One region of the Fundidesulfovibrio sp. YSD1 genome, then DNA from elsewhere that is predicted to be linked to it. Evidence: predicted binding sites of a transcription regulator. Region 1 holds the regulator's gene; each other region holds the start of a gene.

Region 1 (7,718 bases):
CGCGCGTGCACCATGGCCCCCACGCACATCAGGCACGGTTCCAGCGTCACGGCCAGTATCGCCCCGTTCAGGCGGTAGTTGCCCAGGGCCTGACCGGCCTGGCGCAAGGCCAATATCTCGGCGTGGGCCGTGGGGTCGCTCGCGCCGATGGGGCCGTTGCAGGCCTCGGCCAGCACGCGCCCCGTGGCCGCCTCGATCACCACCGCCCCAACGGGCGACTCGCCGCGCCTGCCCGCGAGCCAGGCCTGCTTGAGCGCGCGCGTCATCACCAGCCGCCAGGACCGCCAGCCTGGAGGGGGCTGGTTCAGGAGCGTGGAAACGGGAGGGGAGGGGGCTTTCATGGTGTGAGAGGGGTGACGTTATTCAGCCTCCGGCGGCCAAAGGGCTCTCGCCCTTTGGAATCCCGCGCGGGGTGATGCCTCTTGTTTTTTTCCCAAAACCTGCGGCCAAGCGAAACGCCTCCCGTGGTCTCGGGGGGGGCGCGCCCGGGCGTTCAAGGCGATCTTGCGCTGGCGCTTGCGCCAGAGGCGCGAAGCGCCGGCAGCTTGGATCGGCTTGGGCGTCCGGGCGCGCAATCCCCGAGGCCATGGAAGGCGTCATTGCGGCCGTTTGCTCTTCTTCTTCGCCCTACGCATTCTCCTTGAGATGGCGTATGCCGTTCTCAAGGATGGAAATGCCCAGGCGCGGCTTTTCCCCGCGCGTCCATCCGGGATGGTTCGTGGGGTCGTTGAAGGCCTCGGGATGCGGCATGAGCCCGAGAATCCTGCCCGAGGGGTCGGTGAGCCCGGCGATGGCCATGGGCGAGCCGTTCGGGTTGTAGGGATACTCCATGCTGGGCCGCCCGGTGGCCGGGTCGGCGTACTGCAGGGCGATGAGGTTCTCGGTGACGATGCGCGACAGGGTGGCGTTGTCCTCGGGGATGACCATGCCCTCGCCGTGGCGCACGGGCAGGTCCAGGTGCTCGATCCCCTTGGTGAACACGCAGGGCGAGGCCTGGTTCACGCGCACGGTGACCCAGCGGTCCTCGAAGCGGCCGGAGTCGTTGTTGGAGAGCGTCACCTGGCGCTCGAAATATTTGTTGTCCAGCGCGGGCAGGAGGCCGAGCTTCACCAGCAGCTGGAAGCCGTTGCAGATGCCAAGGATCAGCCCGCCGTCCTCGAAGAAGGCGCGCAGCTGGTCGAGCAGCGGGTCGCCCGAGACGGGCTTGGCGTATTTCCAGCGGATGGCCCCGGCCTGTCCCGCGCCAAGGTCGTCGCCGTCGAGGAATCCGCCGGGGAAGATGAGAAAATTGTAGCCGGGCAGGCGCACCCGTCCGGCGATGATGTCGGAGAAAAAGACGATGTCCGTCTGGTCGGAACCGGCGAGTTTGGCCGCGTGGGCGGACTCCGCCTCGCAGTTGGTGCCGTATCCGGTGATGACCAGGGTTCTCACTTGGGCCATGAACAATGCTCCAGGGGTTTCTTGAAAAATCCGGGCCGGTCGCTTAGACGTATCCGAGCGACATTACGTGCCCCCGCGCAAGGCGTCAACCGGGCGGGGGTTTTCCATGTTTCTTCCAGAGCATCCAAGGAGTCTCTATCCCTATGAAGACCAAGTTCATATTCGTCACCGGCGGCGTGCTTTCCTCCCTGGGCAAGGGCCTGGCCGCGGCCTCCATCGGCGCGCTTCTGCAGGCGCGCGGGCTTCGCTGCACCATCATGAAGCTCGACCCCTACATCAACGTGGACCCGGGCACCATGAACCCCTTCCAGCACGGCGAGGTCTACGTCACCAACGACGGGGCCGAGACCGACCTGGACCTGGGCCACTACGAGCGCTACCTGGGCGTGGCCATGTCCCAGGCCAACAACATCACCTCGGGGCGCATCTACTTCAACGTGATCCAGAAGGAGCGCCGGGGCGACTACCTGGGCGGCACCGTGCAGGTGATCCCGCACATCACCGACGAGATCAAGCGCGCCATTCTGGGCGTGGCCAAGGACGAGGACGTGGCCCTGATCGAGATCGGCGGCACCGTGGGCGACATCGAGGGCCAGCCCTTCCTGGAGGCCATCCGCCAGCTGCGCACGGACCTGGGCAAGGAGAACGTGCTCTACATCCACCTGACGCTGATCCCCTACATCCGCGTGGCTGGGGAGCTGAAGACCAAGCCCACCCAGCACAGCGTCAAGGAGCTTCGCTCCATCGGCATCCAGCCCGACATCATCCTCTGCCGCTCCGAGATCGACCTGGACCAGTCGCTCAAGAGCAAGATCGCGCTCTTCTGCAACGTGGACCCGGACGCCGTGTTCACCTCCGTGGACGTGAAAAGCATCTACGAGGTGCCCCTCAAGCTCTACGCCGAGGGCGTGGACCAGAAGATCGCCATCCTCCTGCGCCTGCCCGCCAAGAACGCGGAGCTCGACCCCTGGCAGAACCTGTGCAGGAAGCTCGCCCACCCCAAGGGCGAGGTGACCATCGGCATCGTGGGCAAGTACGTGGACCTCAAGGAGGCCTACAAGAGCCTGCACGAGGCCCTGGTGCACGGCGGCGTGGCCAACGACGTGAAGGTCGACCTGGTCTACGTGAACTCCGAGGAGGTCACCCCGGCCAACGTGGCCGAGCGCCTGGCGGGCATGGACGGCATCCTCGTGCCCGGCGGCTTCGGCTCGCGCGGCGTGGAGGGCAAGATCGCGGCCATCCGGTATGCCCGCGAGAACAAGGTTCCCTTCTTCGGCATCTGCCTGGGCATGCAGCTGGCCTGCATCGAGTTCGCGCGCAACGTGCTCGGCCTGCCCGAGGCCAACTCCGAGGAGTTCAACCGCCTGAGCCCCGACCCGATCATCTACCTGATGCGCGAATGGTACGACTTCCGCACCAAGAAGGTGGAGAAGCGCGACGTGGACTCCGAAATGGGCGGCACCATGCGCCTGGGCGCCTACCCCTGCGTGGTCAAGCCCGGCACCGCGGCCATGGAGGCCTACCAGGCCGCCAACATCGAGGAGCGCCACCGCCACCGCTACGAGTTCAACAAGGCCTACTTCGCGCGCATGGAGGAGAAGGGCATGGTCTTCTCCGGGCTCTCGCCGGACGAGTCCCTGGTGGAGGTTGTCGAGCTGCCCGGGCATCCGTGGTTTTTGGGCTGCCAGTTCCATCCGGAGTTCAAGTCCAACCCCATGAAGCCGCACCCGCTGTTCCGCGAGTTCATCAGGGCCTCCAAGGCCGCCCGCGAGGGCAAGTGAGGCGGCCCGTCAGGCCCGGCGTCAACCGCCGGGCCCTGGGCCTGGCCAGGTCCGTGAAGCTCCTCGTCCTGGACGTGGACGGGGTGCTCACGGACAACGGCGTCTGGCACGACGGGGCCTCGCAGCACGGCGTCGGCTTCAAGCGCTTCGGCGTCCAGGACGGCATGGGGCTCAAGCTCCTCATGCAGGCCGGGATCGAGGTGGCGGTCATCTCGGGGCTGGGCAACGTCCAGGCCGAGCACCGCATGCGCGAACTCGGCATCCGCGAGTTCCACGGCGGGCACCTGAAGAAGCTGCCCGTGTTCGAGGGCATTCTGGAATCGAAGGGATTGGAGGCCCAGCAGGCCGCCTACATGGGCGACGACTGGCTGGACGCGTCCGTGATGGCCCGCGCGGGCCTGCCCATGGCCCCCTCCGACGCCCAGCCCGAGGTGCTGCGCCTGGCCCAGTGGGTGTCGCGCAGGCCCGGGGGGCACGGGGCGGTGCGGGAGGCCGCGAGGTTCCTGCTCCTGGCCCAGGGCCTGCTTTCGGGCATCTGGGACCGCTGGTCGTGCTGAAACGGCCCCGAAAACGCCGCCTTGCTCCCCTTGCGACCTGCAAAACCGCCCGGCGCACCCTTGGGCCTTGCGGAGAAACCGCGTCAAGTCTTGCCACGTTCCCTCTTTTAGTGCATAACCGCCGTTGCCGATTAGGTGTTTCCGGCATTTTTCTTGCTAGCCCCTGAACCCGACCGAGAGGTACCGAGCGCGCATGGCTCTTGAGCTCAGACAGCAACTCAAGCTTTCGCAGCAACTGGTGATGACTCCGCAGTTGCAGCAGGCCATCAAGCTGTTGCAGCTCTCAAGGCTGGAGCTGGTGGAGACCGTCCAGAAGGAGATGCTCGAGAATCCCCTTCTGGAGGAGACCTACCAGGACGACGACCGGCCCGAGCCCACCATCGCGGAAGACTCCCACGCGCCGGACGCCACCCAGGAAGAGGGGGCCATGCAGCGCGAGCTGCTCAAGACCGCCGAGTGGGACGACTACATCGGCGACTTCGCCTCCACCTCCCGCCAGGCCACCGTGCGCGAGTACGAGGCCCCGGAGGAGGGCATGTCCTTCGAGGCCAGGCTTTCCTCCAAGCCCTCCCTGGAGGGCCACCTCGCCTGGCAGATCAATCTTTCGCCCTTCACGCCCGAAGAGCGCCGCGTGGCCGAGGGCATCGTGGGCAACCTGAACGCCCAGGGCTACCTGGGCGAGTCCGTGGAGGACATCGCGGCCGACTGCGCCGTGGAGCCCGCCATGGTGGAGAAGGTTCTCTACACGCTCCAGCGCTTCGACCCCGTGGGCGTGGCCGCCCGCACCCCGCAGGAGTGCCTGCTGGTGCAGCTGGAGGTCTACCGCTACAAGGACCCGGTGCTCCTGGAGATCGTCCGCGACCACCTGGAGGACCTGGAGAAGAAGCGCTACAAGCAGCTGGCCAAGAAGTTCAGGATCACGCTGGAGGACATCAAGGAATACCTTGAGATCATCCAGTCCCTCGACCCCATGCCCGGCTCGCACTTCAGCGGATCCGATCCCGTCTACGTGAGCCCGGACGCCTACGTGTACAAGTACGGCGAGGATTTCGTCATCGTGCTCAACGAGGACGGCCTGCCCAAGCTCCAGCTCTCCCCGTACTACATGGAGGACATGTCCCGCATCGGCACGGGCAAGGACAAGGACTACCTCCAGGACAAGATGCGCTCGGCCCAGTGGCTGATGAAGAGCCTCTACCAGCGCCAGCGCACGCTGTTCAAGGTGCTGGAATCGATAGTCAAGTTTCAGCGCGATTTCTTCGAGGAAGGCGTGACCAAGTTGAAGCCGCTGATCCTCAAGGACGTGGCCGACGACATCGGCATGCACGAATCCACCGTCAGCCGCATCACCACCAGCAAGTACGTGGCCACCCCCCATGGCATCTTCGAGCTGAAGTTCTTCTTCAACTCGGCCCTGGAGCTCGACGACGGGTCGAGCGTGGGCTCCGAGTCGGTGAAGGCGCTCATCAAGCAGCTCATCGCCGCGGAGGACCCGAAAAAGCCCGTCAGCGACGAGCAGATCGCGGACATCCTCAAGCAGAAGCTTCAGGTGAACATAGCCCGGCGCACCGTGGCCAAGTACCGCATGGCCATGGGCATCGAGTCCTCGTCCAAGCGCAAGGAAGTCCTGTAAAAACGCCGCATCGTCCAAAGCGGCCATTTCCGGAGGATATCATGAACATCGCTTTCCATTTCAAGAATTTCGAGCCGTCTCCCGGTCTGCGCGAATACGCTGGCAAGCGTTTCGACAAGCTCAACAAATATATGCCCAACGCCGAGAACGCCGAGGTCGTGGTCACCCTCTCCGTGGAGAAGACCCGCCAGATCGCGGACGTGGTCATCGACGCCGACGCCATGCACATCTCCGCCCATGAGCGCTCCGACGACATGTACTCCACCATCGACATGATCACGGACAAGCTCGAAGCCCAGATGCGCAAGATGCGCGAGAAGATGAAGGACCGCCGCAAGGCCGCCTCCGCCTCCGTGACCATGGGCGTGGTCAGCATGGCCGAGGGCAAGGTCAGCTCCATCGAGGAGTCCGACAAGTACAACCCGAAGCCCATGAGCGTGGAAGAGGCCGCCCTGCAGCTCGACGCCATGAAGTTCGAGTTCCTGGTGTTCTTCAACTCCGAGAGCGAGCGCATCAACGTGATCTACAAGCGCAAGAACGCCGACTACGGCCTGATCGACCCTGGAGTATCCCTCTGATGCGGCTGGGAGAGTTCCTGCGCAGGGATTTCGTGCTGGACGACCTCAAGGCCTCGGACAAGCCCGAGGTCCTGGCCGAACTGGTGGCGCCCGTGGCGAAAGCCTTCGCGGACGTGGACCCGAAAAAAGCCTTGAGGGTCCTGCTCGACAGGGAGAACCTGGGCACCACGGGCATCGGCGACGGCGTGGCCATCCCGCACGGAAAGATGGACTCCCTGGGGGAGATCGTCATCGTGGTCGGCCGCAGCAAGTCCGGGGTGGATTTCGAGGCCCTGGACCACAAGCGGTGCAGGATATTCTTCCTGGTGCTCGCCCCGGAACACGTGGCGGGCATGCACCTGCGCATCCTCGCGCAGATATCGAGGCTGCTCTCGGACGAAGGCTTCAGGGAGTCCTTCCTCGAAGCCCAGGACCAGGACGGCCTCTGGCGGGTACTGGCCAGCCATTCCTGATGGCGTGAAGCCTCGGGAAGGCGCGGCCGCTTCCGTCATGCAACCGGACCGATGTCGTGCTAGGAAGTCCCCGCCCGCGAAAGCGTGCGGGGACTTTTCACAAGGAGCTGGGCTATGCCGGGTGCTGGTGCCGACCTGCCGGTCGTCGTGATTTCGGGCTTGTCCGGATCGGGCAAGTCCACGGCGCTCAACGTCTTCGAGGACCTGGGCTATTTCTGCGTGGACGGGCTGCCCGCCAGCCTGATGCCCAAGCTCGTGAGCCTCTTCAAGGGCCAGGGGGCCAACCGCTACCGGGGCCTGGCCCTGGGCATGGACCTGCGCGAGGCCGATTTCGTCACGGGCTGGGAGCCGGCCATCGCCGATCTCAGGGCCGCGGGCGACTCGCCGCAGATCGTGTTCGTGGAGGCGTCCACCCAGGAGATCATGCGCCGCTACGCCACCACGCGCAGGCCCCACCCCTTCGAGTCCGAGGGCTACGGCCTGGGCGAGGCCGTGGAGGAGGAGCGCAGGCGCATGGCCCCGCTGCGCGAGGCCGCCGACCTGGTCATGGACACCACGGGCTTCTCCATCCACGACCTGCGCCGCCAGCTCCAGGACAAGTGGAAGTTCCTGGAAGGCCAGGGCCCGGCCATGAAGATCCACATCATGAGCTTCGGGTTCAAGTACGGCATCCCCACGGAATCCGACCTGGTCATGGACCTGCGCTTTTTGCCCAACCCGTACTTCGACCCGGAGCTCAAGCCGCTCTCCGGGCAGGACCAGGCAGTGGTGGAGTACGTGCTGGGCTCGGAGGAGGGCAGGACCTTCCTGCCCAGGCTCAAGGAGTTCCTCCTGGACCTGGTGCCCCGCTACGCGCGCGAGGGCCGCTACCGCCTGACCGTGTCCCTGGGCTGCACGGGCGGGCGGCACCGCTCCGTGGCCACGGCCGAGGCGGTTTTTGACACCTTGCGCAAGGCGGGTTACACGGTGTCGCTGGAACACCGCCATATAGAAAAAGGCTGATATTTCAACGATGAGCAAGATTACTCCGACCGACGCCCCCGTGGGCGTGGTCATCGTGACCCACACCGACTACGCCGAGAAGCTCCTGAAGGCGGCCGAGATGATCATCGGCCCCCAGCTGAACGCCAGGACCGTGGCCGTGGACGTGGGCGTGGACACGGCGCAGACCGTCAAGGAGCTCGAGGCCGCCATCAAGGCCGTGGACCAGGGCGGCGGGGCCATGATCCTCACCGACATGTTCGGCGGGACCCCCACCAACCTGGCCCTGTCGCTTT
Region 2 (7,718 bases), 1.5 Mb from region 1:
GGGTGCGCGCGGAGGCGGCCCCTGCCGGGTCTTGTCGGTATAGGTATGGTGTTCCGGAGGGGTTTGCGGCCTCCGGCATGGCGGGGGTTGTCATGAGCGTTCACACGGAAGTTCGCGCCCGGCCGGGGCAAAACCCCGGCAAGGCTGGATCGAGGACCCTAACAAGGACCGTGCCAGAAAGCGAAAAACGTTGATCATCATCAATTCCAAGCAGATGAGTTGCTTCGTGTGCATAAGATAGCCTGATTTTCCGGACAAAACCAGCTTCCAGGCCAGAGCGCGCAAAAAAAGATGCCGGGAGGAAGAAAAACGCGGGCAGGCTGGCAAATCGAGCGGTTAGACGCCTTTTAGCTAGCAAGGCGTCCGGGGCGGGTCAAGGGGAGGCTGGCCGCCGCCCCGTCCGGAAAAACGGACAAGTCCGGATTGCGGGACGGCCGTTCCGGGGAGGATCACGGCGGGTCACGCCCCAGCCAGCAGCTCCCCCGCCTCCTCGTCGGTGAGCGGCCTGCCCAGCGCCTCGGAGCGCTGCCTCACCTTCCTGGTGAGGGCCTCCAGGTCGCGCGAGGCCGGGTCCTGGCCCATCTGCGCGAGCTTTGCGGCCACGGCGGCGCGCCCGCTCTTCCCGCCCAGGGCCGTGACGCGCGTGAAGCCCAGGCTGGCCGGGTCGTAAGGCTCGAACAGGGAGGGATCGCGGGCCAGGCCGTGCACGTGCAGGCCCGTCTCGCAGGCGAACTGGCCGGAACCGGCCACGGGCTTGCGCGGCGGGATGTCCATCCCGGCGGCGGAGGCCACGGCGCGGCACAGCCCGGGGAGCTCCTCCACGCGGTAGGGCGCGCCCAGGCGGAAATGCAGGTAGGCCGCGAGCTCCTCCAGGGCCGAGAGCCCGGCGCGCTCGCCGAGCCCCAGCACCGAGGCGTCGGCGTAGTCGGCCCCGGCCATGAGCCCGGAGAGGGCGTTGGCCGTGGCCATGCCGAAATCGTTGTGGCAGTGCACGCCCACGGCGATGTCCAGGGCGGATTTCAGCCGCGAGACGAGCCCGGCCACTCCCGAAGGGTTCCACAGCCCCACCGTGTCGGACAGGCGCACCCGCGAGGCCCCGGCGGACTGGGCAGCCAGGGCCGCGCGCAGAAGGAAGTCCGGGTCCGCGCGCGAGGCGTCCTCCAGGCCAAGCGACACCAGCCCGGCCCCGGCCCGGAGGGCCAGCTCCACGTGGCGGCGCAGGTGGTCGAGGGTTTCGTCCGGGGAGAGCCCGAGGCGCTTTCGCATGTGCGCCCCGGACGCGGGCAGGCCGATGTGCAGCCAGTGCGCGCCGAGGGCCGCCCCGGCGCGGATGGTGTCTTCGCGGCAGGCGGCCCAGACCGAGAAGCGCGTGGGCCCGTCCCCGGCAAGTTCCCGGGCGTGCGCCACCAGCGCGGCCAGGGAGGCGTCGCGCCCGGCCACGCCGAGCTCGGCCTCGTCCACGCCCAGGCGCACCAGGCGCGCGAGCACGTCGCGCCTGGCCTCCGGGGAGAGGTACACGCCGAAGCACTGCTCGCCCTCGCGCAGGGTGGAGTCGATGATCCTCACGGGCGGCAGGCCCTGGCCTTGGCCACGCCGCCGCGCGCCACCAGCGCGGCGAACTCGTGCGCGGGCACGGGCCTCGAGAAGAGGTAGCCCTGGAAGCCGCCGCAGCAGCCCAGCGAGCGCAGGAACTCCAGCTGGGCCTCGGTCTCAACGCCCTCGGCCACCACCTCCAGCGAGAGGGTGTTGGCGATGGACACGATGGAGGTGACGATGGCCGCGTCATCCTTGTCCTGGGGCAGGCCCGCCACGAAGGACTTGTCGATCTTGAGCGTGGAGATGGGCAGGCGCTTCAGGTACGCCAGCGAGGAGTAGCCCGTGCCGAAGTCGTCCAGGGCCACGCTCACGCCGAGCGCCGTGAGCTTGAGCAGGGCCTCGCGGGCCAGCTCGAAGCCCTTGATGAACACGCTCTCGGTGACTTCCACCTCGAAGAACTCCGGGGCCAGGCCCGTGCGCGTAAGGATCCCGGCCACGTGATCCGCCAGGCCCGGGTGCTCGAACTGCCTGGGGGAGAAGTTCACGGAGACCCTGAGCCCCTCCAGGCCCTCGTCGGCCCACTGCCTGGTCTGGCGGCAGGCCTCCTCGATCACCCAGGAGCCCAGGCGCGAGATGAGCCCGGCCTCCTCGGCCAGGGGGATGAACTCCGCCGGGGGCACCAGACGCCCGTCCGCGCCCGCCCAGCGCACCAGGGCCTCCATGCCCGCCACCTTGCCCGAGAGCACGTCCACGCGCGGCTGGTAGTGCAGCAGGAACTCCCCGCGCGACAAGGCCTTGCGCAGGTCGTTCTCCATCTGCAGGCCCTTGAGCACGCGGCTGCCGAGCTCCTCGGTGAAGAAGCTGAAGTTGTTTCGCCCGGCCTCCTTGGAGCGGTACATGGCCATCTCGGCGTTGCGCATCAGGTCGGCGGGCTCCCCGCCGTCGGCAGGGGCGATGGTGATGCCCAGGCTCGCGCCGATGTGCACCTCGCGGCCCTGTATCTCCAAGGGCTCCGCGAGGCAGGCCAGCACGCGCCCGGCCACGTGGGCCGCGTCCTCGGGGTCGCGCAACCCGGTGAGCATCATGAAGAAGGAGTCGCCGTCGAAGCGCGAGAGCGTGTCGCCCTGGCGCAGGAGCCTGGCCAGGCGCGCTGCCACCTCGGTGAGGGCGATGTCGCCCGCCACGTGGCCCAGGCTGTCGTTGACGGACTTGAAGCGGTCTAGGTCCAGGCAGACCACGCCCAGTATCCCGCCCTCCTGGCGCACGCGCCTGAGGGCCACGCCTAGGCGGTCCTGGAAGAGGTGGCGGTTGGGCAGGCCGGTCAGGGCGTCCTGGTAGGCGTCGTCCAGGATCGACTGCTTCAGGCGCTCCACGTCGCTTAGGTCCCTGAAGACCGAGACGTAGCGCGCCACGGCCCCGGAGGCGTCGCGCACGGCGCGGATGCGAAGCCGCTCCGGGTAGGCCTCGCCGGACTTGCGGCGGTTCCAGATCTCGCCTTCCCAGCCGCCGGTTTCGAGTATCGAGGCCCACATGGCCTCGTAGAAGGCCCTATCGTGGCGGTCGGACTTGAGGATGCGCGGGTTGGCGCCCAGGGCCTCGGCGGGCTCGTAGCCCGTGATGGCCGTGAAGGCCTTGTTCACGCGCTCTATCTCGCCGCGGGGGGAGACCACGGCCACGCCCTCGCCGCAGAGGTCCATGAGGGCCTCGAACAGGCGCAGGGCGCACTCGCAGGAGAAGTCGGAGGGAAGATTCGGGGAAGAAGGCTTCATGTACAACTCCAGCTTTCTTCCCCGAAGCCTAACAGGATTACAGAATCTGGAAAAGCATTCTCGTGGCCATTATCAGCAGAAAGCCCGCGAAGACCTTCTTGAGCATGGGCACGGGAAGCTTGTGCGCGATCTTGGCCCCGGTGGGCGCGGTGAGCATGCTGCAGATCACCAGCCCGACCATGGCGGGCAGGTAGATGAAGCCCAGGGTCATGTCCGGCAGCCCGGCCTTGCCCATGCCACCGAAGATGTAGCCCACGGTCCCGGCCACGGCAATGGGGAAGCCGATGGCCGCGCCCGTGCCCACGGCCTGGTGCATGGGCACGTTGCAGAAAGTCATGAAGGGCACGGTGAGCGTGCCGCCGCCGATGCCCACCAGAGCGGAGATGACGCCGATGAAGCCGCCCACGCCGGTCATGGGCCCGATGCCCGGAATCTCGCGGGTGGGTTTGGGCTTGAAGTTCAGGAACATCTGCAGGGCCACGTAGTAGAGGAAGCAGACGAAGAAGCCCTTGAGGAAGCCCGAGGAGAGCCAGGCCGCCAGCTTGGACCCGGCCAGGGTGCCCAGCACGATGCCCGGGGTGATCAGCCAGACGATGTTCCAGCGCACGGCCCCGTGCTTGTGGTGGGCGCGCATGCTGGAGACGGAGGTGAACATGATCGAGGCCAGGGACGTGCCCAGGGCCATCTGCATCATGTACTCCGGGGGCAGCCCCTGCCACGCGAAGAGGACAGTCAGCACCGGCACGATGACGATGCCGCCGCCCACGCCCAGAAGCCCGGCCAGGATTCCGGCGGCCGCGCCCGCCAGCGCGTAGAGGAGAAAATACAGGACCATCATGATAGGCTCTCTCCCGCTTTCTTTAGGATTAGGACATCCCCTGAGGTCAGGCGGGGCCGGCCGAGCCGGGCGCCTGGAGCGTCCGCGAGGGGCCTGAGCGTTGGCTTACGGCCCGAAGGCCGCGCTGTATCCCCTTTGCCCGTGATTGTCGACAGGCCCCGGCGCGGGCCTTCACGGATGCAGCACTCGCGCGGCAAATGGGCTTACAAAAAGGGAAACATTTTTGTAGCCAATCGTGTAGCATCTGTGTCGTCACGAAGCCGGACACCTGCCCCCGGCGTCCCGGGCGCCCCCCGCCAGTCCGCGCAAAATCACGATTTTTGCCATTTTTGGTAAATTTAGCTCATTCTGGCACGCCCCTTGCCTTGACCTCCGTACATAACGCGAACCCAATCCCCGTTCGGAGGCATGACAATGAGAAAGATCGCTATTTACGGCAAGGGCGGCATCGGCAAGTCCACCACCACCCAGAACACCGTGGCCGGACTCGCCACCCTGGGCAAGAAGGTCATGGTCGTGGGCTGCGACCCCAAGGCCGACTCCACCCGCCTGCTCCTGGGCGGCCTGCAGCAGAAGACCGTGCTCGACACCCTGCGCGAGGAAGGCGAGGACGTCGAACTCGAGGACATCCTGAAGCCCGGCTTCAAGGGCACCATGTGCACCGAATCCGGCGGCCCCGAGCCCGGCGTGGGCTGCGCCGGACGCGGCATCATCACCTCCATCAACCTGCTCGAGCAGCTTGGCGCCTACAAGGACGACAAGAACCTGGACTACGTCTTCTACGACGTCCTGGGCGACGTGGTCTGCGGCGGCTTCGCCATGCCCATCCGCGAAGGCAAGGCCCAGGAGATCTACATCGTCGTGTCCGGCGAGATGATGGCCATGTACGCGGCCAACAACATCTGCAAGGGCATCGTCAAGTTCGCCGAGGGCGGCGGCGTGCGCCTGGGCGGACTGATCTGCAACTCCCGCAAGGTCGACCGCGAGGAGGACCTGATCAACGCCCTGGCCGAGCGCCTTGGCACCCAGATGATCCACTTCGTGCCCCGCGAGAACCAGGTGCAGCGCGCCGAGCTCAACCGCAAGACCGTCATCGACTTCTCTCCCGAGCACCCGCAGGCCAACGAGTACCTGACCCTGGCCTCCAAGATCCAGGAGAACCAGAAGTTCGTCATCCCCACGCCGCTGCCCATCGACGAGCTGGAAGCCCTGCTCGTGAAGTACGGCATCGCCAACTAGGCCTTCGCGCAACAACAAGAGAATCCAGGAGATACACGCATGTCCCTCATCATGATCCGTTCCATCGTCCGCCCCGAGAAGGCCGACGACGTGATGGCCGCCCTCATGGAAGCGGGCTTCCCCGCCGCGACCAAGCTCGCGGTGGCCGGGCGCGGCAAGCAGCGCGGCATCAAAATCGGCGAAGTGACCTACGACGAGATCCCCAAGGTCCAGATCATGACCGTCGTGTCCGAGAAGGACAAGGAGTTCGTGGTCAAGACCATCGTGGACGCCGCGCGCACCGGCGGCAAGGGCAACTTCGGCGACGGCAAGATCTTCGTCTCCCCCGTCGAGGAGATGTACACCATCAGCTCCGGCGTGAAGGAGACCGACCTCTCCTCCATCGGGGAGGCCAGGCCATGAAGGAAGTCATCGCCGTCGTTCGCATGAACAAGATGAACCAGACCAAGAAGGCCCTGACCGACGCCGGAATCGCCGCCTTCTTCGCCCACGAGGCCTGGGGCCGGGGCAAGGGCCTGGTCAACGCGGAAGTGGCCGCCGCGGCGGCCGCGGGCAACCAGGAGGCCGCCGAGGTCCTGGGAAGCAAGGGTAAGCTCTTCGCCAAGCGCATGGTCACCGTGGTGGTGCCCGACGAGAAGGTGGCCACGGTGGTCGAGGCCATCAGCGCCGCCAACAAGACCGGCAAGCCCGGCGACGGGAAGATCTTCGTGCTGCCCCTCGGCGACTCCGTCAGGGTCCGCACCGGCGAAACCGGCGCCTGCGCCATCGAATAAACGGCTTGTAGAGAGGAAAGCATCATGGACGCCCCAATCAAAGATCCCTTGACCATGCCGGACGTCGATCCGGAAGAGGCCAAGAAGGAGCTTCTGGCCAAGTATCCGCCCAAGGTCGGCCGCAAGCGCTCCCAGCAGATATACATCAAGGAACAGGAGGGCATGGAGGACCGCGAGATCCTTTCCAACGTGCGCACCGTTCCCGGCATCATCACCATGCGCGGATGCACCTACGCAGGCTGCAAGGGCGTCATCCTGGGTCCCACGCGCGACATCATCAACATCACGCACGGACCCATCGGCTGCGGCTTCTACTCCTGGCTGACCAGGCGCAACCAGACCGACGCCTCGGCCCCGGGCGCCGAGAACTTCATCCCCTACGCGTTCTCCACGGACATGCAGGACGAGGACATCATCTTCGGCGGCGAGAAGAAGCTCAAGATCGCCATCCAGGAGGCCTACGACATCTTCAAGCCCAAGGCCATCGCCATCTTCGCCACCTGCCCCGTGGGCCTCATCGGCGACGACGTGCACGCCGTGGCCCGCGAGATGAAGGCCAAGCTCGGCATCAGCATCTTCGGCTTCTCCTGCGAGGGCTACAAGGGAGTGTCCCAGTCGGCGGGCCACCACATCGCCAACAACAAGATCTTCACCGAGGTGGTGGGCACCTCCGACACGCCGGTGCGCTCGGGCAAGTACACCATCAACATGCTGGGCGAGTACAACATCGGCGGCGACGCCTTCGAGATCGAGCGTATCCTGGAGAAGTGCGGCATCACCCTGAACGCCACCTTCTCCGGCAACTCGACCTACAACGACTTCGCCGCCGCCCAGCTGGCCGACCTCTCCTGCGTCATGTGCCACCGCTCCATCAACTACGTGGCGGACATGCTGGAGACCAAGTACGGCATCCCCTGGATCAAGGTGAACTTCATCGGCGCCAACGCCACGGCCAAGTCGCTTCGCCGCATCGCCAACCACTTCGGCGACGAGGAGCTCATCAAGCGCGTGGAGGAGGTCATCGCCGAGGAGATGCCCGAGGTGGAGGCCGCCCTGGCCGACATCAAGCCGCGCACCGCCGGCAAGACCGCCATGCTCTTCGTGGGCGGGTCGCGCGCGCACCACTACCAGGAGCTCTTCACCGAGCTCGGCATGACCACCCTGGCCGCCGGATACGAGTTCGCCCACCGCGACGACTACGAAGGCCGCCACGTCATCCCCACCATCAAGGTGGACGCCGACTCGCGCAACATCGAGGAACTGGAGATCGAGGCCGACCCCGAGAAGTACAAGGCCCGCCTGACCGAGGACGAGATCAAGGCCCGCGAGGCGTCCGGCTGGAAGTTCAAGGAGTACGAAGGCCTGATCGCCGACATGCCCAAGAAGACCCTGATCATCGACGACCTCAACCAGTTCGAGGCCGACAAGCTCATCGAGATGTACAAGCCCGACATCTTCTGCGCCGGCATCAAGGAGAAGTACTCCGTGCAGAAGATGGGCGTGCCGCTCAAGCAGCTTCACTCCTACGACTACGGCGGCCCCTACGCCGGGTTCAAGGGCGCG
Region 3 (7,718 bases), 530 kb from region 1:
TGGACTTCTCCACCACGTTGACCATCACGATGTCGCCGATGCGCCTGGCCCGGTTGTCCTCGTAAAGGTATTGAGGCTGCGCCGCCTGCGAGTAGAGCGAGCCCGGGTTGTTGGACGGGGTCGGCGCCTGGATCATGGGCGGGGTGAGCGTGGTCATGGGGCTCGGCTGCTTCTGCGCCGGAGGGGCGCAGGCGGTGCTCACGGCCGCCAGGGCCATTGCCGCCCACAGGGTGATGTTGCGTGTTTTCATGTCGCGCCTCCTGGCTTGCCCGGGCTTACCTGGCCAGGACGGTCTTCGCGTCCTGGACCACCGCGGCAAGCTCCCTTCCGCTTTGCATGTTGCGTACCGTTATCGTGGCGCCCTTGGCTCCGTCAGTGACGGCGGTCACGGGCATGACCAGCTGGATGCTCTTGCCCCGCCACAGGCAGGTGACCTGCTCGCCCTTCTGGATCACGGGCATGGGCTCGAGAAGCTCGTAGGTGAGCGGCGTGCCCTGGTTCACCGAGGACTTCACGCGCATGGGCACGGGGTCCTTGGGGTCCCAGGCCGCGCCGCGCGAAAGCGCCAGGTTGCGCCGCTCCCAGGCCACGTCCCCGGGGTCGATGGCCCCGGCGCGCCTGTTCAGGGGCTTGGCCGCCACGGGAATGACCTTCCAGACGTTGACGAAGGCGTTGGCCGCGATCTGCCTGAGCGCGCGCCCGTCCGGGCTCGAGACCGTCAGGCGCAGGTTCACCCGGCCCGGGGCCATCTCGCCCACTCCCTCGACGCTCAGGCGCTCAAGGTCCGGGTCGATGAAGAGCTGGTTGGGCAGGGTGATCTCCTTGACCTCGATCTCGCCGTCCAGGCCGGTCATGTTCGTCGTCAAATAGTCGACGATCATGCGGTCCACCTCGCTCACGGCCACGGGCTTGCCCCCGCCCTTCTTGAGCACCACCTGCTCGGGCACGGCGAAGTTGGCCTCGGAGTGGGGGAACAGGCGGTCCAGGTCGTCGAGTATCTTCTTGCGCGAAAGCGTGATCTGCCCCTCGCGGCCCGGGAAGGGCCAAAGCGGCGTGGAGGACAGGATGCGCCAGGTCTCGGGGTCCATCTGGCCCACGGGCTCGCCGATCTCGCCGAGCATCACGCGCTCGCCCGAGATCGCGGCCGCCGGGGCGATCTTGACGCGCCAGTCCTGGGGCGGGGCCCCGAAGGACGGCCCCGCGGCGAAAAAGGCCATCGCCGCGCAGACGGCGGCCAGGAAGTAGCCGAAGCGGCGCACGGGAAGTTCCTGACGGGACATGGGGGACTCCTGGGCTAACGCTTGATGTTCACCGCCGTCTGGAGCATGGCGTCGGCGGTGGTTATGGATTTGGAGTTGGCCTCGTAGGCCCTCTGGCCCACGATCAGCCCGACCATTTCGTCCACCATCTGGACGTTGGACATCTCCAGGAAGCCCTGCACCAGCGTGCCCGCGTTCTGGTCGCCGGGGGTGAGCTCCTGGGCCGCGCCCGAGGCCTCGGACACGGTGTAGACGTTTCTGCCCATGGCCGTGAGCCCGGCCGGGTTGATGAACGTGTAGAGCGGGATGTTGGAGGTGGCCAGGGTGTTGCCCTGGTTGTCCACCGCCGTGAGCACGCCGCGCTCGGTGATGACCACGTTCACGGCCTGCTGCGGGATGGTGATGGCCGGCTGGAGCGTGTAGCCGTTGGCGTTGACCATGGTGCCGTCCTGGTTCAGCTTGAAGGCCCCGGAGCGGGTGTACACGTCGTTGCCCGCCGGGTCCTGGAGCCTCAGGAAGCCCTGGCCGGAGATGGCCACGTCCAGCTGGTTGCCGGTGTTCTGGAAGTCTCCCTGCTGGAAGAACTTGTGCACCGTCGTGGGCCTGACGCCCATGCCCACCTGGAGCCCCGTGGGCAGCCGCGAGCCGCCCTCGTTCTGGCTTCCGGCGATGGCCAGGGTCTGGTACATCAGGTCCTCGAACTCGGCCCGGCTCTTCTTGAAGCCCAGCGTGTTCACGTTGGCCAGGTTGTTGGACATGGTGTCTATCTGGAGCTGCATGGCCACCATGCCCGTCGTGGCCGTGTAAAGCGCGCGCATCATGTGCCGTATCCTCCTGGAGCCGGGTTACCGGGTGTCGCCGACCTTGCTGACGGCGTCCCGGTCCATTTCCTGGGTGCTTGTGATGATCTTGGAATAGGCCTCGAAGGACCGCTGGGCCTCGATCATGCCCACCATCTCCGTGACCACTTCGACGTTGGGCTTCTCGAGGTATCCCTGGTTGACGGTGGTTTTCCCCGCCTCCACCGGCCTGGTCACCGGCTGGGTGCCGTTGGGGCCGGTGAAGAGCGACTGGCCGTACTTCTTGAGGAGCTTGGGGTCGGCCACGTCCACCACGTCCACGGCCCCCACGGGCTGGCCGTCCACGAGCACCTGGCCGTCGCCGATGATGGAGACCACCTGGCCCTCCGGGATGGTCACCGTGCCGGACTGGCCGAGCACGGGATAGCCCTGGTTGGTGACCAGCATGCCCTGGTTGTTGCGGTAGAACTGGCCGTTTCGCGTCAAGAACTGCCCCTCGGGCGTCTGGACGCGGAAGAAACCCGGGCCGGTGAGGGCCAAGTCGAAGGGGTTGCCGGTGGCGTGCACGCTGCCCTGGGTCATGTCCACGGTCTGCTCGGCCAGGCGCGGCTTGGCCACGACCATGGGCCTCGGCAGAAGCTGCTTCTGCTGCAGGTCGTTGCGGGCGTCCGGGGAGTAGTCGGTGGCCATCCGCTGGAACACGTCCTGGAAGGAGACCTTGTCGGCCTTGTACCCGGCGGTGTTCGCGTTCGCCAAATTATTGGCTATGAGGTTGAGGCGCGTTTCGTTGCTCAAGGCCCCGAACAGCGCGCTTATCGAACTTTGTTGCATGGCGGCGCACCTCCTCGGCCCGGAGAAAAGCAGGAAGCGTGCCAGCGGGAATGCGCCCGGATGGCGGGGATGGACTTGACGTGGTGAATTTATTTCACTAGATGTTTTGTCGTGTGGGAACCCTGAAGCGATTCGGCAAGATCCGCCTCGCGGTGTACGGCTGGGAGCATGGCAAGGTCCATTTCCTGTGAACGGCCCTGGCTTCGATTGCTCGGTCGACCTCGAAACGCTCGAAGTCCTGGCCGGGCACGCCCCGGCCAAGGCGCTGGCCCTGGCCCGGCAGTGGGCTTCCCAGAACCGGGAAGCTGTTGCCAAAACCTGGGAAGAGCTCAATAAATGACCCCCGACAAGTACCCTAAGATCAAAAGCGTCGAAGCCCTGCCGGGGCTCAGGCTGCGTTTGGATTTCGGGCGCGACGGGCTGCGCGAGGCGGACGTGGGCGCCTTCGCCGAGGGCAGGTGGGCGGCGCTTGCCGACCCGGACGTGTTCGGCGCGGCGCGCCTGGGCGAATACGGCGGCTCCGTCGAATGGCCCCCGCTCGGCCTGGAGGTCGGCGGGGACACCCTCTGGCGGCTTTGCCAGGAGCAACTCGGCTTGGCCTGGCCCTCGGAGGAGTTCGCGGCCTGGATGAAGCGCATGGGCCTCTCCCTGGCCTCGGCGGCCAAGGAACTGGGCGTGACGAGGCGCACGGTCATCAACTACAAGACCGGCTCGCGCATGATTCCGCGCATGGTCATGCTCGCCTGTCGCGCCTTGGAGATGGAGCGCGGCAAAATCCGCGCGGCCTGAAGCGCTCTTTTTTCCTCTCTTCCCCCTCGCCGACGGTCGAAAACTCTTGACAGCGACCCCGATCCGCATAATATGCCCATTTTGCGAGCGGGCGTAGCTCAGTTGGTAGAGTACGAGCTTCCCAAGCTTGGTGTCGCGAGTTCGAGTCTCGTCGCCCGCTCCAAAAAAATCCTCATGACGCCGGGGTTCGCCCTCCGGCGATTACAGGGGTGGGCCAATCGGTTCGGTCCACTTTTTTTTTGCTATGAACTCAGATTTCACAAAAGTGCTCGCCCGAATTCAGGAATTGGCCGCTCCCTACGTGGAAAGCCTCGGCCTCTCCCTGTGGGGCATCGAAATGGCCGGGGGCTCCGGACGCCCCACCCTGCGTGTCTTCATCGACGGAGAAAACGGGGTGGACGTGGAGGACTGCGCCCGCGTCAGCCGCCAGCTGGGGGCCGCCCTGGACGTGGAGGACCTGATCCACGGCGCCTACGAGCTGGAGGTCTCCTCCCCCGGGCTCGAGCGGCGCTTCTTCGAATTTTCCCAGCTCGCGCCCTACGCCGGCCGCGAGCTGGACGTGACCACAGCCCTGCCCATGGACGGCCGCAAGCGCTTCAAGGGAACGCTCGCCGCCCTGTCCGGGGAGAACCTGACCCTCGAATGCGAGGGCAAGGCCTTCGACATTCCCTGGAGCGACGTGTCCCGGGCCCGCCTGGTGCACACCTTCGAGACTCCCGAGGAGAGCAAGGCCAAGGCCAGGGGCAAGGGCAGGGGCGCAGGCCATTCAAAGGCAGACAAAGCCGCCGGGCCCGAAAAGGCCTAGGTCGGCAACCGGAGGACCCCCTATGGGCATGGAGCTTCGCAAGGCCATCGATCAAATCAGCAAGGACCGCGGCATCGACCGCGACCTGCTCATCGACACCCTCGAGGAGGCCGTGCGCTCCTCGGTCGCCCGCAAGTTCGGCGACCACATGGACATCGAAGTCAGCTACAACGACGAGGCCGGCGAGATCGAGGTCTTCCAGTTCAAGATCGTGGTGGACGAGGTGGAGGACCCCCTCTCCGAGATCACCCTCGAAGAGGCCCGCGAGGTGGACCCCAACGTCCAGATCGACGACGAGCTGGGCTTCAAGCTCAAGGTGGAGGACCTGGGACGCATCGCGGCCCAGTCCGCCAAGCAGGTGATCATCCAGCGCATGCGCGACGCGGAGCAGGAAATCATCTACGAGGAATACAAGGACCGCAAGGGCGAGATCGTCTCCGGCATCGTGCAGCGCCGCGACCGCGGCGGCTGGATCATCAACCTCGGCCGCACCGAGGCCATGCTGCCCAAGGAAGAGCAGATCCCCCGCGAGCGCTACAAGCGCGGCGACCGCGTCCAGGCCTACATCATCGAGGTCCTGCCCAGCGGACGCGGCCCCCAGATCATCGTCTCCCGCACGCACCCCGACTACATGGCCGCCCTGTTCAAACGCGAGGTGCCCGAGGTTTCCGACGCCACGGTGCGCATCCTGGGCGTGGCCCGCGACCCGGGCTCGCGCGCCAAGGTCGCCGTGTCCTCCAAGGACCGCGACGTGGATCCCGTGGGCGCTTGCGTGGGCGTGCGCGGCTCGCGCATCCAGAACATCGTGCAGGAGCTCCACGGCGAGCGCATCGACATCGTGGTCTGGCACCCCGAGATCGCCACCTACGCCGCCAACGCCCTGTCCCCGGCGCGCATCACGCGCATCATGGTGGACGAGGACGAGAAGACCCTCGAGGTCGTGGTGCCCGACGACCAGCTCACCCTGGCCATCGGCCGCAAGGGCCAGAACGTGAAGCTGGCCGCCAAGCTCCTGGGCTGGAAGATCGATATCTTCACCGACTCGCGCTACGCCGAGCTGAACGTGGCCCGCAAGGGCATGGAGCAGCTGGCTTCAGTGGCCGAGATGAACATGGACAACTTCCTCTCCGCCGGGTTCGACACCGTGAGCAAGCTGGCCGAAGCCACCGACGAGGAGCTCGACAGCATCGAGGGCATGACCCCGACCAAGCGCGACCACCTGCGCTCGGCCATCAGGCTGCTCCTGCCCGCGCCCAGGCCCGAGGAAGAGGAGCAGGAAGAGGCCGCCGAGGCCCCTGCCGGCGAGGATGAATCCGGGAACGCCGCGGAAGATGGCAGCACCGGAGAATAAGGACATACGGGAAGAGCCGCTGCGCAGCTGCGTGGTCTGCCGCAGGCGGCTCCCCAAGTTTGAGCTGGCCCGCCACGTGTGGCGGGGCGAATGGACGCCCGACGAGGCGTATATCCTGCCCGGAAGGGGCTACTATTGTTGCGCGGGGGAAGACTGCAAGGCCAGGTTCCCCAAACGCGCCGCCGCCGTGAGGAAAGGCAAGGGGGAAGGCAAACGTGACGAAACTTAGGGTCAGAGATCTCGCCAAAGAGCTGAGAGTCAGCAACAAGGACATCTACCAGGCCCTGCGGGAGCTGGACATCCGCGTGTCCAGCGACATGGCCACCCTGGAGGACGACCAGGTCTCCCAGGTGCGCGCCAAGATCAGGCACGGGCTCGCGAAGTCCGAGGTTGTCCAGAGCCAGTCGCAGCCCGGGGTCGTCGTCCGCCGCCGCCGCGCCAGCGCCCCCCACGCCGACGCAGAGCCCCAGCACGAGGAGCCCCCGGTGGAATCCGCTCCGGCCTCAGCCCCCGAGGCGCGCGAGGAGGAAGCCCAGGCCCCGGCCAAGGCCGCCCAGCCCAAGCCCAAGCGGCGCATCATCGAGACCCCGCCCGCCAGGATCATTTCGCATCCCGAACCCGAGCCGGAACCCGAACCCGAGGCCCGGGAACTCCCCGTGGTCCACGAGCACGAGTTCACGGCCACGGCCGGGGAAGAGACCGCCGAAGCCCCCGCGCGCGAGCCCGAGGCCACGGCCGGGGAAACCCAGGCCGCCCAGCCCGAGCAGGAAGCCCCGGCCGGTGAGACCCAGGCCGCTTCCGCCGGCGAGGCCCAGCCCGGGGCCGAAGCCCAGGCCCCCCAGGCTGAGGGCGGCGAGCCCGAGAAGCGGGTCAAGAAGCCCAAGCGCGAGGTGCCCATCGGCCCGCAGGTGCGCATCATTTCCATGCCCGACCCCCGCCAGGCCGCGCCCGCGCGTCCCGCGGCCCCAACCGGGCAGCGTCCCGCCGGCCCGGGCGGCCCCCGCCCCGGCGGACCCGGCGGCCCCCGTCCCGGAGGCCCGGGCGGACCGCGCCCCGGAGGGCCCGGCGGCCCCCGCCCCGGCGGACCCGGCGGACCGCGCCCCGGCGCGCCCGGCTTCGACGCCAAGGCCCCTGCCCCCACGGAAACCGACGACCGCAAGCGCCGCAAGGACAAGCGCGTGGTCGAGTTCGGCGGCGCGTCCGCTTCCGATGACGGCGACAGGCGTGGCGGCAAGAAGCGCGTGGGCGAGATCCAGGACCGCACCGGACGCGGCGGCAAGCATCCCAAGAAGAAGAAGGGCGTGGACCAGGTGGCCCAGATCATGGCCGCCCAGGCCCAGGCCCAGCCGCAGAAGGCCATCAAGCGCAAGATCAGGATGGAGGACGCCATCCGCGTCTCCGAGATGGCGCGCCAGATGAACCTCAAGGCGCAGGACCTGATGAAGGTGCTTCTGTCCATGGGCATGATGGCCACCATCAACCAGTCCCTGGACTACGAGACCGCCGTGCTGGTGGCCGCGGAATTCGCCTACGAGGTGGAGAAGGTCGGCTTCGACGAGGACCAGTTCCTGGTCACCGAGGCCGCCGACACCCCCGAGTCGCTCAAGCCGCGCCCGCCCGTGGTGACCATCATGGGCCACGTCGACCACGGCAAGACCTCGCTCCTGGACGCCATCCGCTCCACCAACGTGGTGCTCGGCGAGGCCGGCGGCATCACGCAGCACATCGGCGCCTACCACGTCACCACCCCGCGCGGGGACGTGGTCTTCCTGGACACCCCCGGCCACGAGGCCTTCACGGCCATGCGCGCACGCGGGGCCAAGGTCACGGACATCGTGGTCCTGGTGGTGGCCGCCGACGACGGCGTCATGGACCAGACCCGC
Region 4 (7,718 bases), 290 kb from region 1:
GCCGCCGAGGCCTACGAGGTGTTGCGAGACCCGCAGAAGCGCGCCCGCTACGACCGCTTCGGGCACCAGGGGCTGGGCGACACGGGCTTCGGGGGCTTCTCCAACGCCGAGGACATCTTCAGCACCTTCTCCGACATCTTCGGCGAATTCTTCGGCTTCGGCGCGGCTCGCGGCCGAGGCCCCAGGCCCCAGGCCGGGAACGACCTGCGCTACGACCTGCGCGTCTCCTTCCGCGACGCCGCTTCGGGCACCGAGGCCGCCCTCAAGATCCCCAAGAACGTGCCCTGCTCCGAGTGCGACGGCACGGGCGCGGCCCCCGGCACCAAGCCCGAGACCTGCCGCCAGTGCGGCGGCATGGGCCAGGTGCACCAGAACCAGGGCTTCTTCCGCATCGCCGTGACCTGCCCGGTCTGCCGTGGCGAGGGCACGGTGGTCGTCACCCCCTGCCCGCGCTGCAAGGGCCGGGGCCAGACCCCGGACGTGCGCGAACTCAAGGTGCGCATCCCCGCCGGAGTGGACGACGGCTCGCGCCTGCGCCTGCGCGGCGAGGGCGAGCCCGGCATGCACGGCGGCCCCCCGGGCGACCTCTACGTGGTCATCCACGTGGAGGAGGACAAGGTCTTCCGCCGCCAGGGCCAGGACCTGGTGGTCTCCCTGGAACTCACCATGGTTCAGGCCGCGCTGGGCGACAAGGTCAAGGTGCCCACGCTGGAGGGCGACGAGACCATGGAAATCCCCAAGGGCACCCAGTCCGGCGAGGTCTTCTCGCTTCGGGGCAAGGGCTTGACGCATCCCGGGCGCAACGTGCGCGGCGACCTGCTGGTGAAGGTGACGGTGCTCACGCCCAAGGGGCTCTCCAAGAAGCAGGAGGAGCTCCTGCGCGAGTTCGCCAAGCTCGAGGAGGACAAGCCCCTCAAGAAGGTGAAGAACTTCTTCAAGAAGGCCAAGGACGCGGCCATGGGCTCCTGATGGCTGGGGAACTGACCCACCTGGACGAGAAGGGCCAGGCCCGCATGGTGGACGTGGGCGGCAAGGCCGCGACCGTGCGCACGGCCGTGGCCGAGGCCTTCGTGCGCCTCTCGCCCGAGACCTACCGCATCCTCACTGGTGAGGGCATGCCCAAGGGCGACGCCTTCGCCTGCGCGCGCATCGCCGGAATCATGGCCGCCAAGAAGACTTCCGACCTGATTCCCCTTTGTCACCCGCTGGGGCTCGACTCCGTGGACGTGCGCTTCGAGCTGGATGCGGAAGGACCGGGCGTGCGCATCGAGGCCGAGGCCAGGCTCTGCGCCAAGACCGGCGTGGAGATGGAGGCCATGACCGCGGCCAGCGTGGCCGCGCTCACGCTCTACGACATGTGCAAGGCCGTGCAGAAGGATATCGTGATCGAGCGCGTGCGGCTTCTGTACAAGTCCGGGGGCAAGAGCGGGGAGTTCCGGGTGCAGGGCTGACGCTTGCGAGCGGGAAGGTTTTTCTGGGCCTCGCCGGGTGACCGGCGAGGCTTTTTTCTTTCGAACGGCGCGAAGCCGTTGGCGGGGGGCCGGGGCGGCGTCCCGATCAGAGCGTGTCGATCTGGCCGTCGGAGAGGATCAGCACGAACTGCCTGCTGAGGTCCTTGTCCAGCCTGCCGGCCTCGGCGTCCTTGCTGATGATCTTGAGGGCCTCGAAGGCCGTGTAGGCCTTGGAATAAGGCCTGGCCGAAGTCAGGGCGTCGAAGATGTCCGCGATGGTCACGATGCGTACGTATTCCGGGATGCGCCGGGTCTGATATGGGTAGCCCGAGCCGTCCAGCTTCTCGTGGTGCTGGACGATGCACTCCTGGGTCAGGGTGTCCAGGTCCATGTCCCGGCAGACGTCCAGGCCGTGGGCGGGGTGGGTGTTGATCACGTCGCGCTCGGCGTCGGTGAGGGGGCCGGGCTTGTCGAGGATCTGCCTGGGGATCTTGGTCTTCCCGATGTCGTGCAGCAGCGCGCCCGTGCCGATGAGCTTGGCCCGGTGCTTGCCGTAATCGAGCGCCACCATCACGAGTATCGAATAGATGGAGACGTTCACGCAGTGGCTGTAGGTGCGGTAGTTGTGCGAGAGAAGCCCCGCGATGCTCTTGGCCGCGCCTTTCTTGCGCGTGATGTACTCGTAGGTGTTTTCCGTCAGCGCTTCGAGTTTTTCCCTGTACTTCGGCGTCGGGAGGCTTTTTTCTCCGGAATTCAGGAGCGTCCTGCCCATGCCGAGCGAATAGTCGTAGAGCATTCGTGAGCGGTGGTGCAGGGGGATGCTGTCGTTGTCCAGGAGCGTGGCGAAGTTGCGCTCGATGTACTCGTCGTAGGTGGCCACGTCCTGGGAGTGGATGAAGAGTTCGTCCACGTCGTGGGCGCGCAGGCGGCACTTGTGTCCTTCGCTCAGCTCGCCGTGGCGGGCCAGGAGGAAGTAGTTGTCGCCCTTGCGGATGTAGACGTCGAACTTGATGCCGCAGTCGTAGGACACCAGCATCGTGGGGATCTTGATGAACTCGTCGGGATCGACGTGAAACAGCTTGTTCAACTCATGCACTGCGAAATCCGTGCGTTCCCCGGGGTGACTTCCCCGCGCGGCCCCGGTCTCGGGTTCGAGGCGCGCGCGGGCATCCGGGCAGAACGCGTCTAGTCCTGTCAGGCCACGTCCCAGACGGCTCCGGCCGGGGTGTCCTTCACTTCGACGCCCATGGCGGCCAGCTCGTCGCGGATGCGGTCGGACTGGGCGAAGTCCTTGTCCGCGCGCGCCTGCTTGCGCGCTTCCATGAGGCCTTCCACCCGGGAAGCATCTATTCCCTTGCGCGCGGCCTTGCTGTCGCGCAGATCCAGCAGGAACCTCGCGGGCTCGGACCCGAAAACGCCGAGGATTTCCGAGTAGCGGGCCATGCCCGCCTTGATGCGCTCCAGGAGCTCCTTGCCGCCCACGCTCTTGCGCAGCCCCTTGTCCTCCATCACGCGCCCGGCCAGGCGGACCATGCCGAAGATGTGGCCCAGGGCCGCGGCGGTGTTCAGGTCGTCCTCCATGGCCTGGGCGAACCCGGCTTCGAGGGCGGCGAGTTCCTCGAGAAGCTCCTTGGGCGCGGGCGAGGCGGACCACTTGCTCCCGGCCAGCACCTCGCCTGCTTGGGCCAGGGCGGCGTAGACGCGCCTGATGCCCTTCTCGGCCTCGTCCAGGGCCTCGGTGGAGTAGTCCAGGGGCGAGCGGTAGTGCGAGGTGACCAGGAAGTAGCGCAGCACCTCGGGCAGGCAGTAGCGGAAGATGTCGCGGATGGTCACGAAGTTGCCCAGGGACTTGGACATCTTCTCGGAGTTGATCTGCACGAACCCGTTGTGCACCCAGAAGCGCGAGAAGTCCTTGCCCGTGGCGGCCTCGGTCTGGGCGATCTCGTTCTCGTGGTGGGGGAAGACCAGGTCCTGGCCGCCGCCGTGGATGTCCAGGGGCAGGCCCAGGAGGTCCTCGCTCATGGCCGAGCACTCCAGGTGCCAGCCCGGGCGGCCGGGGCCCCAGGGGCTGTCCCAGGTGGGCTCGCCGGGCTTGGCGCCCTTCCAGAGGGCGAAGTCCAGCGGGTCCTCCTTCTGCTCGCCCGGGGCCACGCGCGCCCCGGCCTGGAGCTCCTCCAGGTTGCGGCCGGAGAGCTTGCCGTAGGGCGAAAACGAGCGCACGCGGAAGTACACGTCGCCGTCCGGCGTGGCGTAGGCGTGCCCGGTGTCGATGAGGTGGGACGCGAGCTTGATCATCTCCCCGATGTACTGGGTGGCCTTGGGCTCCAGGTCCGCGCGCAGGATGCCCAGCTTGTCCATGTCCTCGTAGAAGGCGGCGATGTATTTCTCGGACACGGCCTCGGAGGACGTGCCTTCCTCGTTGGCGCGCCTTATGATCTTGTCGTCCACGTCGGTGAAGTTGCGCGCGAAGCGGACCTCAAGGCCCTTGGAACGCAGGTAGCGCACCAGGACGTCGAAGACCACGGCCGAGCGGGCGTGGCCGATGTGGCAGTAGTCGTAGGCGGTGATGCCGCAGACGTACATGTTGACCCGGCCCTCGGTGAGGGGGGTGAAGGCTTCCTTGGAGCGCGTGAGGGTATTGTAAAGCTGCATGGCTCGTCCTTGAAGTCTCGTTGGGGGAAAACCCGTTGCAGAGCGGGGGGCAAAAGTCAAGAATCCCCCTGCCCGGGCCTGTCCGGCCTCGGCTCGCCGCCTCAGGCCGGAAAGTCCCTGGCCAATTCCACGGCCGTGGCCGTGGCGTAGGCCTTGATTCCCTTCTTCTCGCCCGTGAAGCCGAGCTTCTCCTCGGTGGTGGCCTTCACGTTCACGCGCTCCTCGGGCAGGCCCAGAAGCCCGGCCACGTTGCGGCGGATGTGCTCGCGGTGGGGTCCGATCCTCGGGACCTGAGCCACCACGGTCAGGTCCACGTGCGTGAGCGTGAGCCCGGCCAGGGCGAATCTCGCCAGCACCTCGCTGACCAGGATGGAGCTGGCCACGCCCGAGAATTTGGGGTCGCTGTCCGGGAAGTGCGCGCCGATGTCGCCCTGGCCCAGGCAGCCGAGCAACGCGTCGGCCAGGGCGTGCAGGAGCACGTCGCCGTCGGAGTGGGCCAGCACGCGCGGCGCCCCCGGGATGGGCGTGCAGCCGAGCACCATGGGCCGCGAGTTCTCCGGATCGGGCGTAGCGGGCGATTCGTAGCGGTGCACGTCGTAGCCGAAGCCCACGCGGGGCAGGGCCACGGGGGCGCCTTGGCGGCAAAGCAGGCGCAGGTCCTCGGGCGTGGTGATCTTCACGTTGTCCTCCGATCCCTCGACCACGCGCACGGTGAGGCCCAGGGCCTCGGCCAGGCTCGCGTCGTCGGTGACGGTGAGGCCCTCGCGCCGGGCCTTGTCGAAGCCTTCGCGCAGCACGGAGAGCGCGACGCCCTGGGGGGTCTGCACGGCCATGAGCCTGCTTCTGTCCGGGGTGGCCGTGACCACGCCGTCCCGGACTTCCTTGATGGTGTCCTTGACGGGCACGGCCGGGACCACTGCCTCGGCCCCTTCCTTGAGGGCGTCGGCCACGCGGGCCACCACGGCCGGGGTGACGAAGCAGCGCGCCGCGTCGTGCACGAGCACGTGGGTGCACCCTCGCGGCAGCACGGCCAGGGCGTTCTCCAGCGAATCCTGCCTGCGCTCGCCTCCGGGCGCGGCCTTCCAGGCCAGGCCCAGGGGGGCGCAAGCGTCCAGGCGGGCGATTTCGGCCGAGGCGGCCTCGAATTCGTCCGGGGGCAGCACGAAGACCATGCCCGCTATCCCGGCCGTGCGCGAAAACGCCCTGGCGGATTTCCAGAACACGGGCTCGCCGCCCGCGTCCAGGAACTGCTTCTTGCGGGGCGCGCCCGCGGCGGCCATGCGCGAGCCGCTTCCGGCGGCCAGGAGGATGGTCCAGAGGTTCATGCGTTCAGGCTCCGTGCGTTCAAACCGGTTGCGGGGCGCAGCCCGAGGGGTGCGCCCCGCGAAACGAGAGGGGGAGCCGGCCATAAGCCGGATTCTGTTCCCCGGTTGCCCGGGGCGGCCATCATTCCTCTAGGGCGGCGGTCACCCGCCGCCTCAAGCAACCTACCCGGAAGCATCGGCCGGGCCGGCCTCGGGCGCTTCCCTATTTGGTCTTGCTCCGGACGGGGCATGCCTAGCTTGCCGCGTCGCCGCGGCAACTGGTGGGCTCTTACCCCACCGTTTCACCCTTACCCGCCGGGACGTGCCCGGCTGGCGGTCTGCTTTCTGTGGCGCTTCTCCGGGGATCGCTCCCCCTGGGCGTTACCCAGCGTCCTGCCCTGCGGAGTCCGGACTTTCCTCCCCGGGTTTCCCCGCGGCGACGGCCTGTCCGGCTCCCCCGTCAAACAATAAGCGCGTTGCGGCTCCAGGCTAGCCCTGGGCCTCGGCCGGGGCGGCCTCGGGGGCTTCCTCGGTGACGATGTGCTTCACCCAGTAGATCAGGCGCTGGCAGTTGGGGCAGGAGAGGATCTGCTGCCCTTTCTGGAGCTCGATGTAGTACTGGGGCGGGATGGAGATGTTGCAACCCGAGCACACGCCCAGGTCCACGGACACGATGACCGGGTTGGCCAGGCGCGAGCGGATGAACTCGTAGCGCGACAGGATCGGCGGAGGCAGGACCTTGCAGGCCTCCTTGCGCCGCCCGCCAAGCTCCTCGAGGCGCTTCTGGGCGGCTTCCATGCGCTCGGCCAGGCCCGCGCGGGCGGCCTCCAGCTCGGAGCTCACGGCCTCCACCTGCTCGGAGACTTCCTTGTCGGCGGTGGTCTGGCGCTCGAACTCCTCCTGGAAGGCGGCCTTCTCCTCGTCGCGGGAGCGGTTGAGCTTCTCCAGGGAATCCATCTCGCGCACCATGGCGTGGTATTCCTTGGAGTTGCCCACCATCATCATCTTGCTCTTGGACTTGCGCAGGCGGACATGGTCTTCCTCCATGTCGTTCTCCAGGCGCTTGAGCTGTTCGGTGAGGTAGCCGAGCTTCTCGCGCACGACGTTCCTGGAGGTTTCCATGTCCTGGTATTTCTTTTCCAGGCTCTGGATCTCCTGCGGGGCGTTCTCCAGTTCCGAGCGCAGGGAGAGCATCTCCCCGTCGATCAACTGGAGCATCACCAACTGTTCGATCTGCTTCTGGTACATTGCCGTCTCCGATGTGTTCGCCGGTTCCGGGTGATCCCGCGCCTAAGGCGCCCTCGCCGTGGAGCCGGATGGGTCGATGGTCTTGCCGTGAAAACTAGAGCGCCGCCTGGTCCCTGAGCACGGCCCGCATGGGGTCGGGGCTCTCGAAGAAGCGCACCTCCAGCCCCTGGCCGGCGCAACGCTTCTCGATGGCCAGGGCCGCGCGCCGGGTCATCTCTTCTTCCAGGGAGCGGTGCCCGGCGTCGATGGTCAGGCCCAGGCCCATGACGTCCAGGGCCGCGTGGTGGGTGACGTCGCCGGTTATGTACACGTCCGCGCCCATGGCGAAGGCCTTGGCCGCCAGCGACGCGCCCGAGCCGGTGCAGTAGGCCACCGTGCGCACCGTCTCCGGGGCCTTGCCCACGAGCGTGGCGAAGGAGCGGGGCACGGCCTTCCAGAAGGCCTGCATGAAAGCCTCGAAGCCCATGGGTTCGGGCAGCCTGCCCACCAGCCCGAAGCCGTGGGGCTCGGCGGGCTCGGTCAGGCGCACGGCCCCGGTCATGGGCGAGACGTCCTGGCAGCGGGCCAGGATTTCGCGCATTTCGGGCCACTGGGGCTCGGGGCAGGTGAAGGCCTGCGGGGCGTGGCGCAGGGCGTCGCGGTCGAAGTGCATGCGGTCCACGTCCAGGTGGTCCGGCAGCACGAGGCCGTCGAAGCCGTCCGTGGCCACTTCCTTGTAGAAGGCCATGACGCGCGGGGTCGCGCCCTGGGGGTCGAGGATGGCCCTTCCGGTCAGGCCCAGCTCGTCGGCCAGCCAGGCGGCCGGGCCGCCCGGGGCGCAATCGAGCGAGGTGTGCGCGGCGAAGAGCCAGGCCCCGTGGCCAAGCAGCAGCCTGAGCGCCTCGTGGTGCGTGTCCAGCCTGTCGGGCAGGCGCGGGGTCTTGCCCAGGGGATGGTGGGTGAGCACGGCCTGCGCGCCCCACTGGAGCGCCCTGGCGAGGGTCTCCGGGGTGGGGTCCAGGGCCACGGCCAGCTTGGAGGCCTCGGTGGCGGCGGAGGCCACCTGGACGCCGCAGCGGTCCCA

The links. The regulator sigma-54, encoded in region 1, starts transcription at its own class of promoters, with help from an activator protein. The targets are predictions, from matches to a motif close to CTGGCACGGNNNNTGCTT.
Region 2: a site for sigma-54 is predicted at 4,492-4,509, ahead of nifH (nitrogenase iron protein). Genes of this name have one in related genera too.
Region 3: a site for sigma-54 is predicted at 2,918-2,935, ahead of flgF (flagellar basal-body rod protein FlgF). Genes of this name have one in related genera too.
Region 4: a site for sigma-54 is predicted at 5,599-5,616, ahead of ispD (2-C-methyl-D-erythritol 4-phosphate cytidylyltransferase). Genes of this name have one in related genera too.

The regions. Positions count from the first base shown of each region.
Region 1 is NZ_AP043666.1:146,416-154,133, forward strand. Features, by position in the region: gene tadA (tRNA adenosine(34) deaminase TadA) at 1-266, opposite strand, end outside; gene ACZ5V4_RS00770 (phosphoribosylformylglycinamidine synthase subunit PurQ) at 628-1,440, opposite strand; gene ACZ5V4_RS00775 (CTP synthase) at 1,584-3,221, shown strand; gene ACZ5V4_RS00780 (KdsC family phosphatase) at 3,218-3,778, shown strand; gene rpoN (RNA polymerase factor sigma-54) at 3,972-5,411, shown strand; gene hpf (ribosome hibernation-promoting factor, HPF/YfiA family) at 5,453-5,989, shown strand; gene ACZ5V4_RS00795 (PTS sugar transporter subunit IIA) at 5,989-6,441, shown strand; gene rapZ (RNase adapter RapZ) at 6,556-7,443, shown strand; gene ACZ5V4_RS00805 (PTS sugar transporter subunit IIA) at 7,454-7,718, shown strand, end outside.
Region 2 is NZ_AP043666.1:1,664,597-1,672,314, forward strand. Features, by position in the region: gene ACZ5V4_RS07820 (LeuA family protein) at 460-1,566, opposite strand; gene ACZ5V4_RS07825 (putative bifunctional diguanylate cyclase/phosphodiesterase) at 1,563-3,305, opposite strand; gene ACZ5V4_RS07830 (sulfite exporter TauE/SafE family protein) at 3,343-4,140, opposite strand; gene nifH (nitrogenase iron protein) at 4,558-5,382, shown strand; gene ACZ5V4_RS07840 (P-II family nitrogen regulator) at 5,422-5,784, shown strand; gene ACZ5V4_RS07845 (P-II family nitrogen regulator) at 5,781-6,155, shown strand; gene nifD (nitrogenase molybdenum-iron protein alpha chain) at 6,180-7,718, shown strand, end outside.
Region 3 is NZ_AP043666.1:3,361,988-3,369,705, reverse strand. Features, by position in the region: gene ACZ5V4_RS15685 (flagellar basal body L-ring protein FlgH) at 1-250, opposite strand, end outside; gene flgA (flagellar basal body P-ring formation chaperone FlgA) at 276-1,280, opposite strand; gene flgG (flagellar basal-body rod protein FlgG) at 1,295-2,080, opposite strand; gene flgF (flagellar basal-body rod protein FlgF) at 2,105-2,890, opposite strand; gene ACZ5V4_RS15665 (DUF4160 domain-containing protein) at 3,078-3,230, shown strand; gene ACZ5V4_RS15660 (hypothetical protein) at 3,227-3,679, shown strand; tRNA gene ACZ5V4_RS15655 (tRNA-Gly) at 3,767-3,842, shown strand; gene ACZ5V4_RS15650 (ribosome maturation factor RimP) at 3,981-4,484, shown strand; gene nusA (transcription termination factor NusA) at 4,507-5,835, shown strand; gene ACZ5V4_RS15640 (DUF448 domain-containing protein) at 5,792-6,064, shown strand; gene infB (translation initiation factor IF-2) at 6,051-7,718, shown strand, end outside.
Region 4 is NZ_AP043666.1:432,150-439,867, reverse strand. Features, by position in the region: gene dnaJ (molecular chaperone DnaJ) at 1-969, shown strand, start outside; gene moaC (cyclic pyranopterin monophosphate synthase MoaC) at 969-1,451, shown strand; gene ACZ5V4_RS02175 (HD-GYP domain-containing protein) at 1,558-2,547, opposite strand; gene cysS (cysteine--tRNA ligase) at 2,646-4,103, opposite strand; gene ispD (2-C-methyl-D-erythritol 4-phosphate cytidylyltransferase) at 4,205-5,428, opposite strand; RNA gene rnpB (RNase P RNA component class A) at 5,497-5,863, opposite strand; gene ACZ5V4_RS02155 (zinc ribbon domain-containing protein) at 5,897-6,655, opposite strand; gene ACZ5V4_RS02150 (Nif3-like dinuclear metal center hexameric protein) at 6,750-7,718, opposite strand, start outside.